Regions from separate parts of the Paenibacillus sp. V4I9 genome, predicted to be linked through region 2. Evidence: riboswitches for the same ligand, from Rfam matches in the RefSeq annotation. Region 2 holds a riboswitch; the other holds the start of a gene.
The links. A riboswitch is a leader RNA that binds a small molecule or an ion and turns the genes downstream of it on or off. The one in region 2 is predicted to bind cyclic di-GMP.

Region 1 (7,406 bases), 2.7 Mb from region 2:
TCTGCATACCCTTCGCCATTCACGGAGTACAACGTCTTGGCTACGCCGCTTTGGCCATCCGTAGCTACCAGCGTCACGATTGCATCGGACTTCGTCCAGCCTTCTGTCGCCGTCGCTGTAGTCACTGGTGCTGTACGGTCAATCTTCACTTCTACGGTCTGTGCCTTCTCTGCGTTGCCCGCTTGGTCAACCGAGTAGAAGCTCACTTGGCTCACGCCTTCTTGACTCACCGTCACGCTCGTGCCTTCTGCATAGTCTCCGCCGTTCACGGAGTACAACGTCTTGGCTACGCTGCTTTGGCTATCCGCAGCTGCCAGCGTCACGATTGCATCGGACTTCGTCCAGCCTTCTGTCGCCGTTGCTGTAGTCACTGGTGCTGTACGGTCAATCTTCACTTCTACGGTCTGTGCCTTCTCTGCGTTGCCCACTTGGTCAACCGAGTAGAAGCTCACTTGGCTCACGCCTTCTTGACTCACCGCCACGCTCGTGCCTTCTGCATAGTCTCCGCCGTTCACGGAGTACAACGTCTTGGCTACGCCGCTTTGATCATCTGTTGCCGCCAGCGTCACGATTGCATCGGACTTCGTCCAGCCTTCTGTCGCCGTCGCTGTAGTCACTGGTGCTGTACGGTCAATCTTCACTTCTACGGTCTGTGCCTTCTCTGCGTTGCCCGCTTGGTCAACCGAGTAGAAGCTCACTTGGCTCACGTTTTCTTGACTCACCGTCACGCTCGTGCCTTCTGCATAGTCTCCGCCGTTCACGGAGTACAACGTCTTGGCTACGCCGCTTTGATCATCTGTTGCCGCCAGCGTCACAATTGCTTCCTTAGACCATCCTTGAATATTGCTTGCCTTTGTTACTGGAGCCGTTTTGTCAATCTTTACATAAATGATTTTTGTCGCTTCCTTGTTACCTACTTTATCTACAGAATAAAAAGATACTTTATTCGATCCTTCTTGGCTAACAGTAACGGCAGTCCCCGGTACGAAAGCTTGGTCGTTCAATGAATAGAACGTATTTGCTACTCCCGTTTCATTATCGGTTGCCGACAATGTTACTGCAGCACTTTGATTCGTCCAATCCGTTGGTGCAGTTGCTGTCGTTACCGGTGCTTCAGTATCGACAATCAGCTTTGCCTCAACTGTGTTGGAAGGATCCGATTCACCAAATGAATTACTATACGAAGATACATAGTATAGGTGGTTCGCATAAGATAGGTTATTTACTGTATAGGACAAGTTGTTTAAGTTTTTAACTAGCAATATCGGTTGTCCATTTACAATTTCATACACGTTATAACCATTAGCGTATGTGACAAAATTCCATGTAATTACAGCGCTCGTTTGACTTAGCAGCCTCGAACTTGCCACTGGGGACTGCATGTCAGGGAAAATAATATCAAAATTTAACCGATTGGAAGGTGCAGACTCTCCAAAACGTGTATTATAAATCACTAATTCGTAATAATGGGTTTTTTCTGTCAGGTTGAATAGCTGGGTTGTTAAAGCCGCACCTTTGTACATTAATTGGCGAGTATCGCCTGTCACCTCATAAACGCGATATTCATTTGCCCAAGTTGCCGTCATCCAAGTTAATGTTAGATTATTAGCATTCGTGACTGTTCCTTTCAATTGCGAAGGCTGAAGTACCGGCCAAGTTAAAGTGAAAGTTGAGATCACTGCCTTCGGAGATTCACCGAATCGATCACTATAGGAGTAAACCTCATAATTGTAGTCACCTTCTGGCATGTTGGTAAACGTTACAGTTGTACCCGTTTGTGTTTTTTTCAATTCTCTTTGACCATCTACGATTTGGTAGACACGATAAGCCGTAGCGTAAGTTACGGTTCCCCATTTTAAAGTAATATCATTGCCATTCGTGACACTTTTCGTCACATTACCCGGTGCTTCCATGATCGGATGTACCAGCTTGAATAAGAGCTCTTCTCCCTCCGGAGACTCACCAAAGCGACTGCTATAAGAGTGCACTTCATAGGTATAGTCACCTGCTGGCATATTGGTATATGTTACAGTTGTTCCTGTCAGTGTGCTTTTCAACACCTTTTCACCATCAACTACTTGATAAATTTTATAAGATGTAGCGTAAGTTGAAGTTCCCCACTTTAAAGTAATGTCATTACCATTTGCAATCGTCTGGGTCAGACTTCCCGGCGCTTGCATCACTGGGAAAACTATGGATAGGCTCACTTTGCTTCCTTCCAGCGACTCTCCAAATTTAGTACTAACAGAGTGAACAACATACGTATGATCCCCTGCTGTCACATTCGTGTACGTTACTGCTAACGTGGTCATTGTACTTTTTAGAACCTCAGCACCATTAATAATTTCATAAACTTTATAGCTGTTAGCATAAGGTGCTGCAACCCATGTTAAAACCACGTCGTTACCATTCTGCGCCTTAGCTGCCAGATTACCCGGTCCTACCATTGTCGGCAGAATCAAATTGAAGCTAACCTCTGCTCCCTCTGGGGATTCTCCTAAAATCGTTGAATAGGAATCTACTACATATTGATAGTCCCCACCAGGAATGTTTGCATAGGTTACCGTTAAGCCTGTCAGCGTACTTTTCAAGACTTTTTGGCCATCAATAACCTGGTATACTTTATAACTTGTTGCGTTAGGTACAGAGGTCCACTTTAATGTAAGATCATTCGCATTCGCCAAACTGTAAGTCAGGCTAGCAGGAGCTTGCATCGTTTGGTCGTTCAAAGTGAATGTCAATATCGTTCCCTCTGGAGATTCTCCAAACCGTGTTGAAACCGTATGAACTTCATACGTATAATCACCAGGCTCCATGTTGCTATAAGATACCTTTGTTGTCGCTACTGTACTTTTCAATACTTTTTGACCGTTAACAATTTGATACACTTTATAGCTGTTACCGTTTGCTGCTGCGTCCCAGTTTAATGAAAACGCCGTAGCCGATGTTACACTCTGCACCAAATTAGATGGCGGCAGCATTGTTGGAAGTACGATAGAGAAAGTTGCCTGGGCACTTTCAGCCGATTCTCCATATCGTGTGGAATTGGAGTGAATTTCATATGTGTAATTCCCTGATGCCAGATTCGTATAGGTCACGGTCGTTCCGGCTACTGTACTTTTAAGTACCTTCGAACCATCTACGATTTGATACACTTTATAAGCCGTAGCATTGGGTGCAACCGTCCAGGTCAGTACAACATCATTTACATTCTGGAATTTGTATGCGAAATTACCAGGAGCAGCCATAACTACTTCCCCTACCGTTAAGGCAACTTGGGTTCCTTCGGCAGACTCACCAAAACGGGTACTAACAGAATGAACTTCGTATAAATAATCACCCGCAGGCAGGTTGACGTAGGTAACTGTCGTGCCTGTTACCGTGCTTTTCAGTACTTTTTCATCACCGATAACTTGATAGATTTTGTAGGAGGTAGCATTCGGTGCAACCGTCCAAGTCAGCACGATATCGGTTAGGTTTTGTAATTTGGAAGCTAACGTTGCCGGAGGCGTCATCGTGACCGATCCTACAGTCAAGGAAACGGTGCTACCGTCTGTTGACTCGCCGAACAAGTTGCTTAGCGAATGGACCTCATATACATAATCGCCGGTCAGCATATTCGTAAATGTAACCGTCGTACCGGTTACTGTGTTTTTCAACACTTTTTCTCCATCGATTACTTGATAAACTTTATAAGAGGTTGCGTTGGTCGCAGCACTCCAAGTAAGTACCACGTCGTTCACATTTTGAAGTTTAAAAGTCAGGTTGCTTGGCGGCACCATCGTTCCTACGGTTAATGAAATCGTGCTGCCCTCGACAGACTCTCCGAAACGGTCACTGAAAGAGTGAACCATGTATGTATAATTTCCAGCGGGCAAATTCATGTAGGATACGGTTTTTCCCGTTATTTTACTGCTTTTTAATACTTTTTGATTATCAATAATTTGATAGACGTTATAGCCGGTTGCATAAGCAGCAGTATTCCACTTTAGTGTAACGTCATCGGTAGCCACCGTATACGTTAAACCGCTAGGAGCCGTCATCGTCAGATTTCCTATAGCAGCTTCTACTGCTGTTGAGTTTGGAGATTCGCCATACAAAGGATGGCTAGCTGTTACTGTATATGTATATATTCCCTCTGCGGCGTTGTTGACGGTAAAAGTTCTCGCTGTCCCCGAATAGACTAACTTTCTTCCGCCTTCTTGATTTACATACAAATTATATGTTTGTACATTAGGAGCAGTTCCCCAGTTCAAAACGATATTGTTACCATTTTGTATGGTGTACGTTAATGTAGCCGGGGCAATCATATCAGGATAAGTGATATTGATATTCACCGGAGCACATGGGCCCGATTCGCCACCTGAACTTAAAGTAGACACTACATAACTGTATGAGCCCTCTGTCAGGTCATTTATGGTAAAAGAAGCTGTTGTCGTTGTCCCGACATTAATAAGCTGCCCATAGGTGATGCTGTATACAGTGTATCCTGTAGCTCCATACACCGGGCTCCACGTTAATTTCACATCATCAGGCGTTAGAAGTTGAGTAGCAAGATTGCTTGGAGGTAAGATGGTTCCGTTGTCTGTTGCTCCCCACGCATGTAAGGCTGGAAAGATTAATTGAACAAATAAAAGCAGTGTGAGAACCATAGACATTTGTCTTGATTTCTTCATTGACATCTGACTCCCTTCCCTTCTTATAATAAGGATTGATAGATCTCAAAAAAAGAAAAGAACCTTAAACAAGGTTCATAGAAAAACACTATGATTCCCTGTGGTAACCGGCTACCATGCACGTTTTTTAATACGCGTTTCAGGCCCTTGGCTTTGCGTCTCACAGTTTCCTGTAATTTGCCCTTTTCACTTGAGATTTCGATACTTCTATCTCTGCCATAATACTATATTCCTAGTAATTTGAATAGGTAAATTTAACTATAAGATTCATGATCCGCATATATTCTAGTACTTTTGATCTTCTTTATTAGTTAAAATTCAATGATTTTCCTATATTTATGAAACTAACATTGTAAATTCGACAATATTTGAATTGATACCCCTTACATATAATGTTGTATACAAGATAAACATTGAACTATTTAGAGTCTTTCAAACAAAAAATAGACCATGCTTCTACAAACGTAGATAGCATGGTCTATTTTAAGTACCCTCAGACTTCCAGAGTGTTTCACAAAATTAATTCTGTCCTTCCGCTATACCTTAGTTAGCAATTTTGCTCCATACAGGGTACTCTTCCAAGTACCCATATTCGTTCAATTCCTTAAGAGCCTTGCGTATGCTATGTTCATCCTCGCCCGATTCACTGGATAGTTCCACTAGATCGTCTAGGTTGATGTTCGGGTTCTCTTTGCAAAACGTAAGCAAGCCCTTAGCAGCCCAGGAAAGCCGATCGTCTTGGAAATCTCCAACCATACGGCGGAATATTTTGTGCGAGACAATTCTCAGCTCTACGAGTTGCTGCAAAGCTTTAGTCGCCTGCTTGAGATTCATGCGACCGAGCTTAGCAATATCAGATAATCCTGGAATGTTCGATTCCGAAGAAAAACATTTCAAGACGATAAAGGTCATTTGTGTATAAATATCCATGCCGGGATGGTGAAAAACTTCATCTGAAAGATTAAAATGACGCGCTGCGTCCTTAGCTTGTCCGTTGTCCATCTGATGTCCTCCTTTTCATTACCATGGAGTTCACCTACTCATTATTGTTGCCATGATCCGAGGGCTGTACTAGCTTTCCCGAATTGTGCCGAGATTGCCGGAATATTTGCGCCAAACTGAATTTTTTCTGATCATTGGCATCCGGGATCTCCTTCTTTGGCTGGTTGAAATCATCATTCGCTTCATGAGCAGGTTCAATAGGCTCTGCCGACTCCATGTCACTATAGCTGTCTGCTAGAGAAACGGCCTCATCCATGTCCGAGACCATTTTTTTCCCGGGAAATAATTCCGTAATCGGTCTCCTACCCGATTGCTCTTCTCGAACATACCTTGTCAAAATATCCATGATTCCTTGACTGAAAATGCCTTCCATTTTCAATTGGTTTAAATAATCGATGACCTCAGGCGGTGTGTCTGACGGAATATACAGGGTAACATCCTTACCTGAACGAACGTAAACGGTGGATCTCCGCTTTTTCAATCCGATTCGCTCCCGCTCTCGGATACTCCTTCAGAGTCAGCACTAGCCGCCGCGGATTCGTCCGCATGTTTCAGCGCGTGGTCAAGCATAAGAAAGGTGCCTCGCACATTTCGGAATTGGCTGTGTTCCACGGTATCAAACTTAATGGGCAGGCCCAGCTCGGCGTTTAATTTCTCAATCCAAGGCTGCAAAACGACCGCTCCACCGCCGATGAACCAAAACTCATTGGCGTAGCGTACATGCTTCCAAGAGTTACGGGCGTATTTCAGCACTTTCTCCGCTAATATGCGCATATGCCGGTTAATAAGGCTTGTCATGTCAAAAACAACCTTACCCTCCGCATAAATCTCATACTCTTTGTTGACCAACATGAGGGTCAATTCCGCCGTGCTTGCGATTAATTCCTCGCCTTGTGAATTAACCTCGTTGCGAATGCTCTCTAAAGCATCATTGAGGTAGATCTTAGCGCCGGTAGAGTGCCGTTGATCCAGATCGAGACCGGGTTTGAAGAACGCGATATCCATGTCGACACCGCCTACATCCGCAATGCCGAAGCCTTTGTGGGATAGATGTGATTTGGAAGTAGCCTCAAGGTCGTAAACACCGGAAACATCGTCTATGCTGATATCGGTAGGAAGCGAAAATTCCATTTCCACCGTTATCCCTTTAAATACGGGGGTCGTCCCGAATGTAACGGAATGTACGCCTCCTGTAATCTTATGAGCAAATTCCTCGCGGAATTTCGTTATTTCACGAATCGGCAGACCTGTACCCAAGTTGACAGCGGCTTTTATCCGCTTTTTCCCCCGCCTGATGGCATCCTCATGTTTCTTGGCAATGGCATACGCCGCAGCCGTAAGGAGTGTCACCATTGTTTCGGGTCTCTGGGCCTTCTTTTGCACCGCTTTATCCCCTACAATTTCATGAATAATCCCTTCGTCACCGATCGCTAAGTTACCCACGTAAACATGTCGGTACTGATCGCTCTCTATCGAAGGCGATGTAATCTGTACGTCAAGAAAATCCAGGGGATCACCTTGTTCCATCAAAAGAAATCGTTCACCAAACGGTTGCGCTAGTACATTAGGGAAAATAAAGTTATTGTCCAAATGGTCGTAAATCACTTTAACGTGACTGCTGCCATTATCAATAGACAGCGTGATGGTAGTGGTTAAGACTTCGTTCTTTGTCAAGTCTATTCCCCTCTCCGGTGGCCTTATTTGAGTTTATATAAAGATTCGCGTTAC
Region 2 (7,406 bases):
CCCTACGCAGCTATGCCAGTCATGGAAGGTAAGGCGATGCTCTTCAAGCAGCTCGCGGATGTCGATGCTTTTCCAATCTGCTTAGACACGCAAAACACGGAAGAAATTATTGCCACGATTAAGAATCTAGCCCCAGCTTTTGGCGGGATCAATTTAGAGGATATCTCTTCGCCGCGTTGTTTTGAAATTGAGGAAAGGCTGCGCGAAGAGCTTGATATTCCTGTATTCCATGATGATCAGCATGGGACGGCAGTCGTTCTATATGCGGGGCTCATTAATGCACTGAAAGTCGTTGGGAAATCGATTAACGAAGCCAAGGTTGTCATTTGTGGCATTGGGGCGGCTGGCATAGCTTGCTCCAACATACTACTCGCAGCAGGTGTCAAAGAATTGATCGGAGTTGATCGAGAAGGAGCTTTGGTGAGCAGCACTTCGTATAGCAATCCCATGTGGAACTGGTACGCGGAACGGACCAACCCGAATCGACTAACGGGTTCCTTGCACGAAATTATTGAAGGGGCCGATGTCTTTATCGGATTATCCTCCGGTGGTGTGCTGAAGCGCCTCGATGTTGAGCGGATGGCGCCGCATCCCATTGTTTTCGTGATGGCGAATCCGACACCGGAGATTCATCCTGATGAGATTGAAGACATTGCAGGCGTAATAGCGACCGGAAGGTCTGATTTCCCGAATCAGATTAATAATGTCCTATGCTTCCCAGGCATATTTCGAGCCGCGTTAGACTGCCAGGCTACGACAATTAATGAGGAAATGAAGCTAGCTGCTTCCGCTGCTATCGCCTCTGTTGTAGCCCCGCAAGAATTGAACAAGCTGTACATTATTCCGAGTGTTTTCAATCAAGAGGTAGTTAGACGTATTCGAACAGGGGTCATTGAAGCAGCAATAAGAACCGGAGTGGCTAGGAGAATGCCGCGCGAATTCAGGTCGGGGGGATCCATATGAGTGGTTTAGGGACAAGAGCGATTGTAGAAATCAACCAAATGGCAAATCAATTTCAATCGAGCATTGTTATCAAAGTGGGCAAGCGTTTCATCGATGTCAAAAGCATTCTTGGTCTAAGCATTACACTCTTCAGCAACGAGGTGTACCATTTAGAAATTCATGGCCCCGACGAAGCTGAGGCTAAGCTTGCCATGGAGGAGCTATTTATCAAACATGGGCTTCCGCTTAGCGGAGTTTGAACAGGAACGAAGGGTTGTCACTAAAGGGCAACACCGAGTGAGAACAAGAAGTGGCAACACCAATCGAGCAATCCCAAAATCTGAGCAAAAAACCTTCAACACCACTATTAGAGTGGAGCTGAAGGTTTTTTTATCGCATTTTACTTACATTGGAGAAGATTTGTTACACAAGTTGTACATCGTACAACAATTTCCATGATTTCTTCTTGTTAAACGGAAGATGTTGTATGTTGTGCAACAATTTAGCCTTCATTCCTGCTTTTGAGTTACTTTTTGCTGAGATTGTTGTACTTTCTTTTTACAACAATGGATAGGAATAATGTGGATTTACTTACCTAATGCGTAAAAAGTACAACATCAGGCAAGTAAATGTTTAAAACACCACGTTTGGGCTTGCTTGCATCAACTGTGACAAATATTCTAGTCCAAGAGCGGTGTAAGTAAGCGGTTTATCTAGTTATTTAACCTTAAAATGCACAACTGCGCTGTACAGCATTTTACCAGCGTTCGGGTCGAACACGATGTGATGCTGAATCGCGAACACGTCCAGCAATAAAGCCTTGTTGTTATCGATTTGATCGTTGATTTGCCTTTCCAGCGTCTTCATATCATAAGCTTGAAAAAACTCGATTTTATTATCTATGCGATCCAAAAGAAAGTCCATGATCTTACTCCTCCCTAAGCTAAGTTGTAAAGTTAAGACAACTTCTCTTATTATAACGTCAATATCTGATATAGGAAGTACATCTGATTAGGCGTATACTGTAAAGGGATACATGACCGCATGTTCAGATGGATCGGGAATACCTCATTTGCTAGACAAACTTGTAGTAGGAAGTGATGTCGTTTTGAAGTCTACACGGTTATTGGTTGATTTCTTCAAAGAGAAATGGCCGTTGTACGTTGTAGCCGCATTGTCCATTTCTTTAGGTAACATTGTTCACTCGTACTACCCCAAGCTGCTTGGCATGTTTACAGACCAGCTGCAGCAAGGACTTTTGAGCAAAACTCTTATTGTTGACTACAGTCTAAAGCTGCTGATGATTGGCGTTACATTCGGTGTTTTAGCAGCCATTGGTCAGTATATGATCATGCGTAACGGAAGACGCTTCGAGTTTGTTTCAAGAAACCGCCTGTTTAACCATTTCACACAACTGGGCGCAACATTTTATTCAAAGAACGGCGTTGGTAAGCTGCTGAGCTATGTGATGAATGACGTAACTGTCATTCGAGAATCGATTTCCATGGGGATTAACCACGTGGTAAACTCTGCGATTTTGATCACGGCTGTCATTGTTATGATGCTGTTCAGTTCGATCCCGCTCTATTTAATTCTCGTCTGTATATTGCCCTTATTGCTTATTCCTGTTCTAACCGTTCGATTTCAGCCTATTATTAAAAAGCATTCCTTGCAGGTACAAGAAGCATTGGGCAAAATGACGGAATCGGCCGAGGAACAATTCGGCGGCATACGGGTAGCCAAGAAATTCGCTGTGGAACCGATCATGGTTCGTAGATTCAGCGAAACGGTAGATCGGATTCGCGACAACCAATTAAGATTGGTTCGGCTATCTTCCTTATTTGAAGCACTTATTCCGTTTCTGGGCGCAGTATCGCTGATCATCGCGATTGCTTTCGGGGGCTATTTGACCATTCAAGGGCGAATTACGATTGGCCATTTCGTTGAATTAACGCTATACATACGGATGATGGTAAACCCTTTACAGCAAATTGGCCGCGTCATTAACGCCATGCAGCGCTCTCGAGCTTCGCTTGAACGAATGAACGAGCTGCTCGATTTGAAATCCGAAATTGTGCAAAACGAGCTCGCGCAAATATCCGATCTCGATCACGAGGGAATTCGGATTGAACACTTGTCCTTTGCCTATCCTGATGATGAGGACGAAGTGCTTCATGACATAACGCTGACGATTGAACCCGGTAAATCCATTGGCATTATCGGGAAAACAGGCAGCGGTAAATCGACATTGGTGAAGCTAATGCTTAGGATATACGACCCACCGGAGGGGACGGTTTGGATTGGGGATACGGATATTCGCGATGTGACATTAGAAAGCTTGCGAAATCAAATCGCTTACGTTCCACAAGAGGGGTTCTTATTTAGCACGACCATTCGCGATAACATCGCCTTTTATAAAAGAGAATTACCCTTAGAACAGGTTGAGCGTGCTGCCAAGAAAGCACAAATCCTCTCCAGCATTACGTCATTTCCTGAGAAGTTTGAGACGAAGCTGGGTGAGCGCGGTGTCACCTTATCAGGTGGGCAGCGTCAACGAACAAGCTTAGCTAGAGGGATCATTAAGGATTCTCCTTTGATGATTCTAGATGATAGTGTTAGTGCTGTAGATTCCGTGACGGAGAGGCACATCATCGATACGATCCGCAAAGAGCGATTGAACAAAACGACCATTTGGATTGCTCATCGGATCTCCGCTCTGAAGCATACGGATGAAATTATCGTGCTTCACGAAGGCAGGATTGTGCAGCGCGGCACGCACGAAGAGCTAATTGCGCAAGAAGGCTTGTACGCCGAGCTTCATGCGATACAAGAGGGAGGTAGCGACGATGCCCAAACAGAGTAACAAAAGCAATGAGGAGCGGCAGAAGACGCGATCTTCCTTTCGTTCTTTATCCGTTTATGCCAAACCGCATAGGTTTACCTTTGCAGCTGTTTTATTTTGCGCGTTACTTGGGATAGCAGCCGATTTGTTTCAGCCGTATCTGGTTAAGATCGCGATTGATGATAATTTGATGATTGGGAAAAATGATTATCGCTCACTGCTGCTCATTTGCTTGTTCTATGCAGGTCTATCTATCAGCAGTTTATTCTTCAGTTATCTGCAGAACAATTTATTGCAGTTTGCTGGCCAAAGCATCGTCGCCAAAATACGCAAGGATTTGTTCGAGCACATCTTTAAGCAGTCGATGTCTTATTATGACCGGACGCCAAGCGGCAGCCTGATTACGCATGTTTCTAGTGACACGGAAACGCTGAATCAGTTTTTTACGCAGGTTCTTCTAAGTCTGGTTCGCGATGGCATGACACTCATATTCATCATCGTGCTGATGTATCATCTAGACCCACAGCTAACGCTGTACAGCATGATTGTGATTCCCATCATTGTGCTCATAGCGGTTAGCTTTCGCAGATATATGCGCAAAACCTATCAGATCTCGAGGACGCAGTTGTCTCAAATGGTTGCCTTTGCCGCTGAGAATTTATCTGGGATGCATCTCATTCAAGCTTTTCATCAAGAGAAGGAACAGATGAATCGCTTCACTGAGCGGAATCTGGGGTATTTCCGTGCTAATTTGAGAGAAATTCGTACCAATGTTTTGTTCAATCGTTCCTTTGATATTTTGGGCAATTTATCGGTAGCCTTTATTACTTGGATTGGCGGTATTGCCGTTTTTGATAAAACAATTGAATTCGGTGTTTTGTATGCATTTATAACGTATATTCGGCAGTTTTTTCAACCGATTAATAACATTACACAGCAGTGGAATACCCTTCAATCTACGACGGTGTCTGTCAATCGAATTTGGAATATCTTCTCCATTCAACCGGAAGTTAAGGATAAGGAAGGCGTGTTGTGGCCCTCGTTGTCCGACGTGAAGGGGGACATTCATTTCAATCATGTGCATTTTGGATATTTGAAGGATACAGCTGTTATTGAGGATCTAGAGCTTCATATTGAACCCGGCGAAATGATCGGTATTGTTGGGACGACGGGCGCAGGTAAAAGCTCGCTGATTAGTCTGCTTTGCCGCTTTTATGATGTGCAGGAGGGAAGTATCCGCATTGATGGCACGGATCTTCGAGATATCCCGCAGGCCGTAATACATCGTATGGTTGGACTTGTACAGCAGGAACCGTATTTATATGCAGGCAGTATTCTAGACAATGTCCGGATGTTCGATGAAACCATTACACGTGAGGAAGTTATTGAGGCATGCAGGATGGTTGGGGCAGACATTCTCATTTCACGAATGAAGGATGGTTATGAGACACGCATATCCGAGAGAGGAAGCGGGCTTTCCGCAGGAGAGAGACAGCTGATCTCGTTCGCGCGAATTATCGTATTCCAGCCGAAAGTACTGATTCTAGATGAAGCTACAGCGAATTTGGATTCCCAAACGGAGCAGTTGATTCAATCCGCGCTGCAGGTCGTAGCCGAGGGAAGAACGACACTTGTCATTGCGCATCGCATCTCGACCATTATGCATGCCAACCGCATCATTGTGATGAGTCAGGGTAAAATTGTTGAAGAAGGGAACCACGCGCAATTACTTGCTCTCCGTGGCTATTACGAGCAATTATATCTGCATTCACAGGGGAATATGGATCCTGCACAAACCATTTCGTAGCCTGAATGCACCGCAACTGAGGGTGTGAAAATAAGCTTTGTCGGACTCCTTGTTAGGAAGTCGTGACGAAGCTTTTTTTATACGTGATAAAAGTCCTAGAAGGATCCGCAAGATTCTATCGTTTATTGCTTAAATTGATTGGTATAAACTGTCTCGAAAAGAGACAAATGAACCTATTTTATCAAGGGGTCAGGGAAAATGTTAAAAAAGCAATTTAGTTACATTATAATAACTTAACAAACAATAATGGAAAATTGTGTTGTTTTATTTATATTACTATACTATACTAATGTATAAAATTGTAAAGTTTTGTTGTCGGTTATTGTCGAAGATGGGAATTTTCACCTACAACTTTATAATGGCAAACCTATTGAAAAATAGGGACGCAAAGCTAGAGGGACTACATCCAACAAGGATATGTCAGCCAGTTGCATTGTAGCAATTGGAGGAATAGGGGCATTTATGCCTATGTTTCTCCTTTTTTTTGTGAACATTTTCTTCAAGCAATTCTATCGATAGGAGAGAAATTAATGAGAGAGAAAAGACTAACGAATGTACAGCAACTATTCCCCAGTGAGGATGGAAACCAACAAACGCGTCAAATCGTTTTGCGGCTCATTGAACAATTAGTAACGGGAGTGGATGATCTCAAAAACCCGGACGGCGTCAATCTCAAGGGCGAGAAAAACCGAACAGGGACCTTTTATAACAATCTTATTCGAAATAGCTCCATTCCTAATGGCAGCGTCCCCTTAGAGGAAGTTAATACAGAGTTATTGAAATTGCTGCATGATCATCCATATCATACGAAATATTTTTTAACGAATATTTTGCCGATGGCCAGTATCCCGGGAATTATGGGCATGATCGCGGCGTTTTTGGTTAACGGCAACAATTTATGGGATGTATACGGCCCAGCCGGAGCTGAAACGGAAATAAGGGTCATCAGCATGATGTCCAAATTAATAGGCTATGATGCGTTGAAAAGCGGCGGGTATACGACATGGGGCGGGCAAGGAGCTGTATTCTCAGGACTCCGGATAGCGATCGCCAAATTCGTTCCGGATGCATTGCAAAAAGGTGTTCCCGACAACTTGTATGCTTTTTGTTCCGAAGCCGCTCACTACAGCTTGTTTAAATCTATGGAGGCATCAGGCATAGGGAGCGATAGATTGATCCGAGTTCGCACGAACACTGACAGCTCCATGGATGTGGAAGATTTGCAACATAAAATGGAAGAAGTGATCGCAAGAGGCGGAATCCCGATGTACATTGTAGCTACGACAGGAACGACGGATGCCATGGGGATTGACGATTTGGAACAAATTTATGCTGTGTCTGACAAGTCAGCCGTTCGTCATGGGTTGCGCAGACCTCATATTCATGCAGACTCTGCTTTAGGTGCATTCTTTGCTTTCTTTAATGACTATGATTTCGCCGCCAATCCACTTGAATTAAAGAAAGATGTCGCTCAGGCTTTAATTTCTATTCAAAGCAAGATGAAGCACTTGCATTTGGCCGACTCGCTCTGCTTCGATTTTCAAAAGCTAGGGCAAACCCCTTACCTGACAAGTCTATTCCTGGTCAAGGATGCCGCCGATTTAAGGCTCATGGATCTGCATCCGGATGAAACCCCCTATGTCGGACATCGGGGATACGGTCAGTATCATTCCGGATATACGTTGGAGTGCTCGCGCATGGCTAGCTCCATCAGTATATACAGCGCTTTGCTTGCATTCGGTATTCAAGGGTATCAGCAATTGCTAGCTCAGTTCGTTGAGGTTAATCTCGCTTTCCGGGAAGCGCTGCGTCAAG

Region 1: linked by a shared signal. The riboswitch ahead of QFZ81_RS33850 (OmpL47-type beta-barrel domain-containing protein) and the one ahead of QFZ81_RS21870 (pyridoxal phosphate-dependent decarboxylase family protein) in region 2 are both predicted to bind cyclic di-GMP.

The regions. Positions count from the first base shown of each region.
Region 1 is NZ_JAUSZE010000001.1:7,355,985-7,363,390, forward strand. It holds gene QFZ81_RS33850 (OmpL47-type beta-barrel domain-containing protein) at 1-4,676, opposite strand, end outside; cyclic di-GMP riboswitch class I at 4,776-4,868, opposite strand; gene QFZ81_RS33855 (hypothetical protein) at 5,220-5,678, opposite strand; gene QFZ81_RS33860 (hypothetical protein) at 5,713-6,159, opposite strand; gene QFZ81_RS33865 (ParM/StbA family protein) at 6,156-7,352, opposite strand.
Region 2 is NZ_JAUSZE010000001.1:4,630,630-4,638,035, reverse strand. It holds gene QFZ81_RS21895 (NAD-dependent malic enzyme) at 1-963, shown strand, start outside; gene QFZ81_RS21890 (HPr family phosphocarrier protein) at 960-1,202, shown strand; gene QFZ81_RS21885 (YrzA family protein) at 1,660-1,866, opposite strand; gene QFZ81_RS21880 (ABC transporter ATP-binding protein) at 2,051-3,805, shown strand; gene QFZ81_RS21875 (ABC transporter ATP-binding protein) at 3,789-5,591, shown strand; cyclic di-GMP riboswitch class I at 5,942-6,027, shown strand; gene QFZ81_RS21870 (pyridoxal phosphate-dependent decarboxylase family protein) at 6,122-7,406, shown strand, end outside.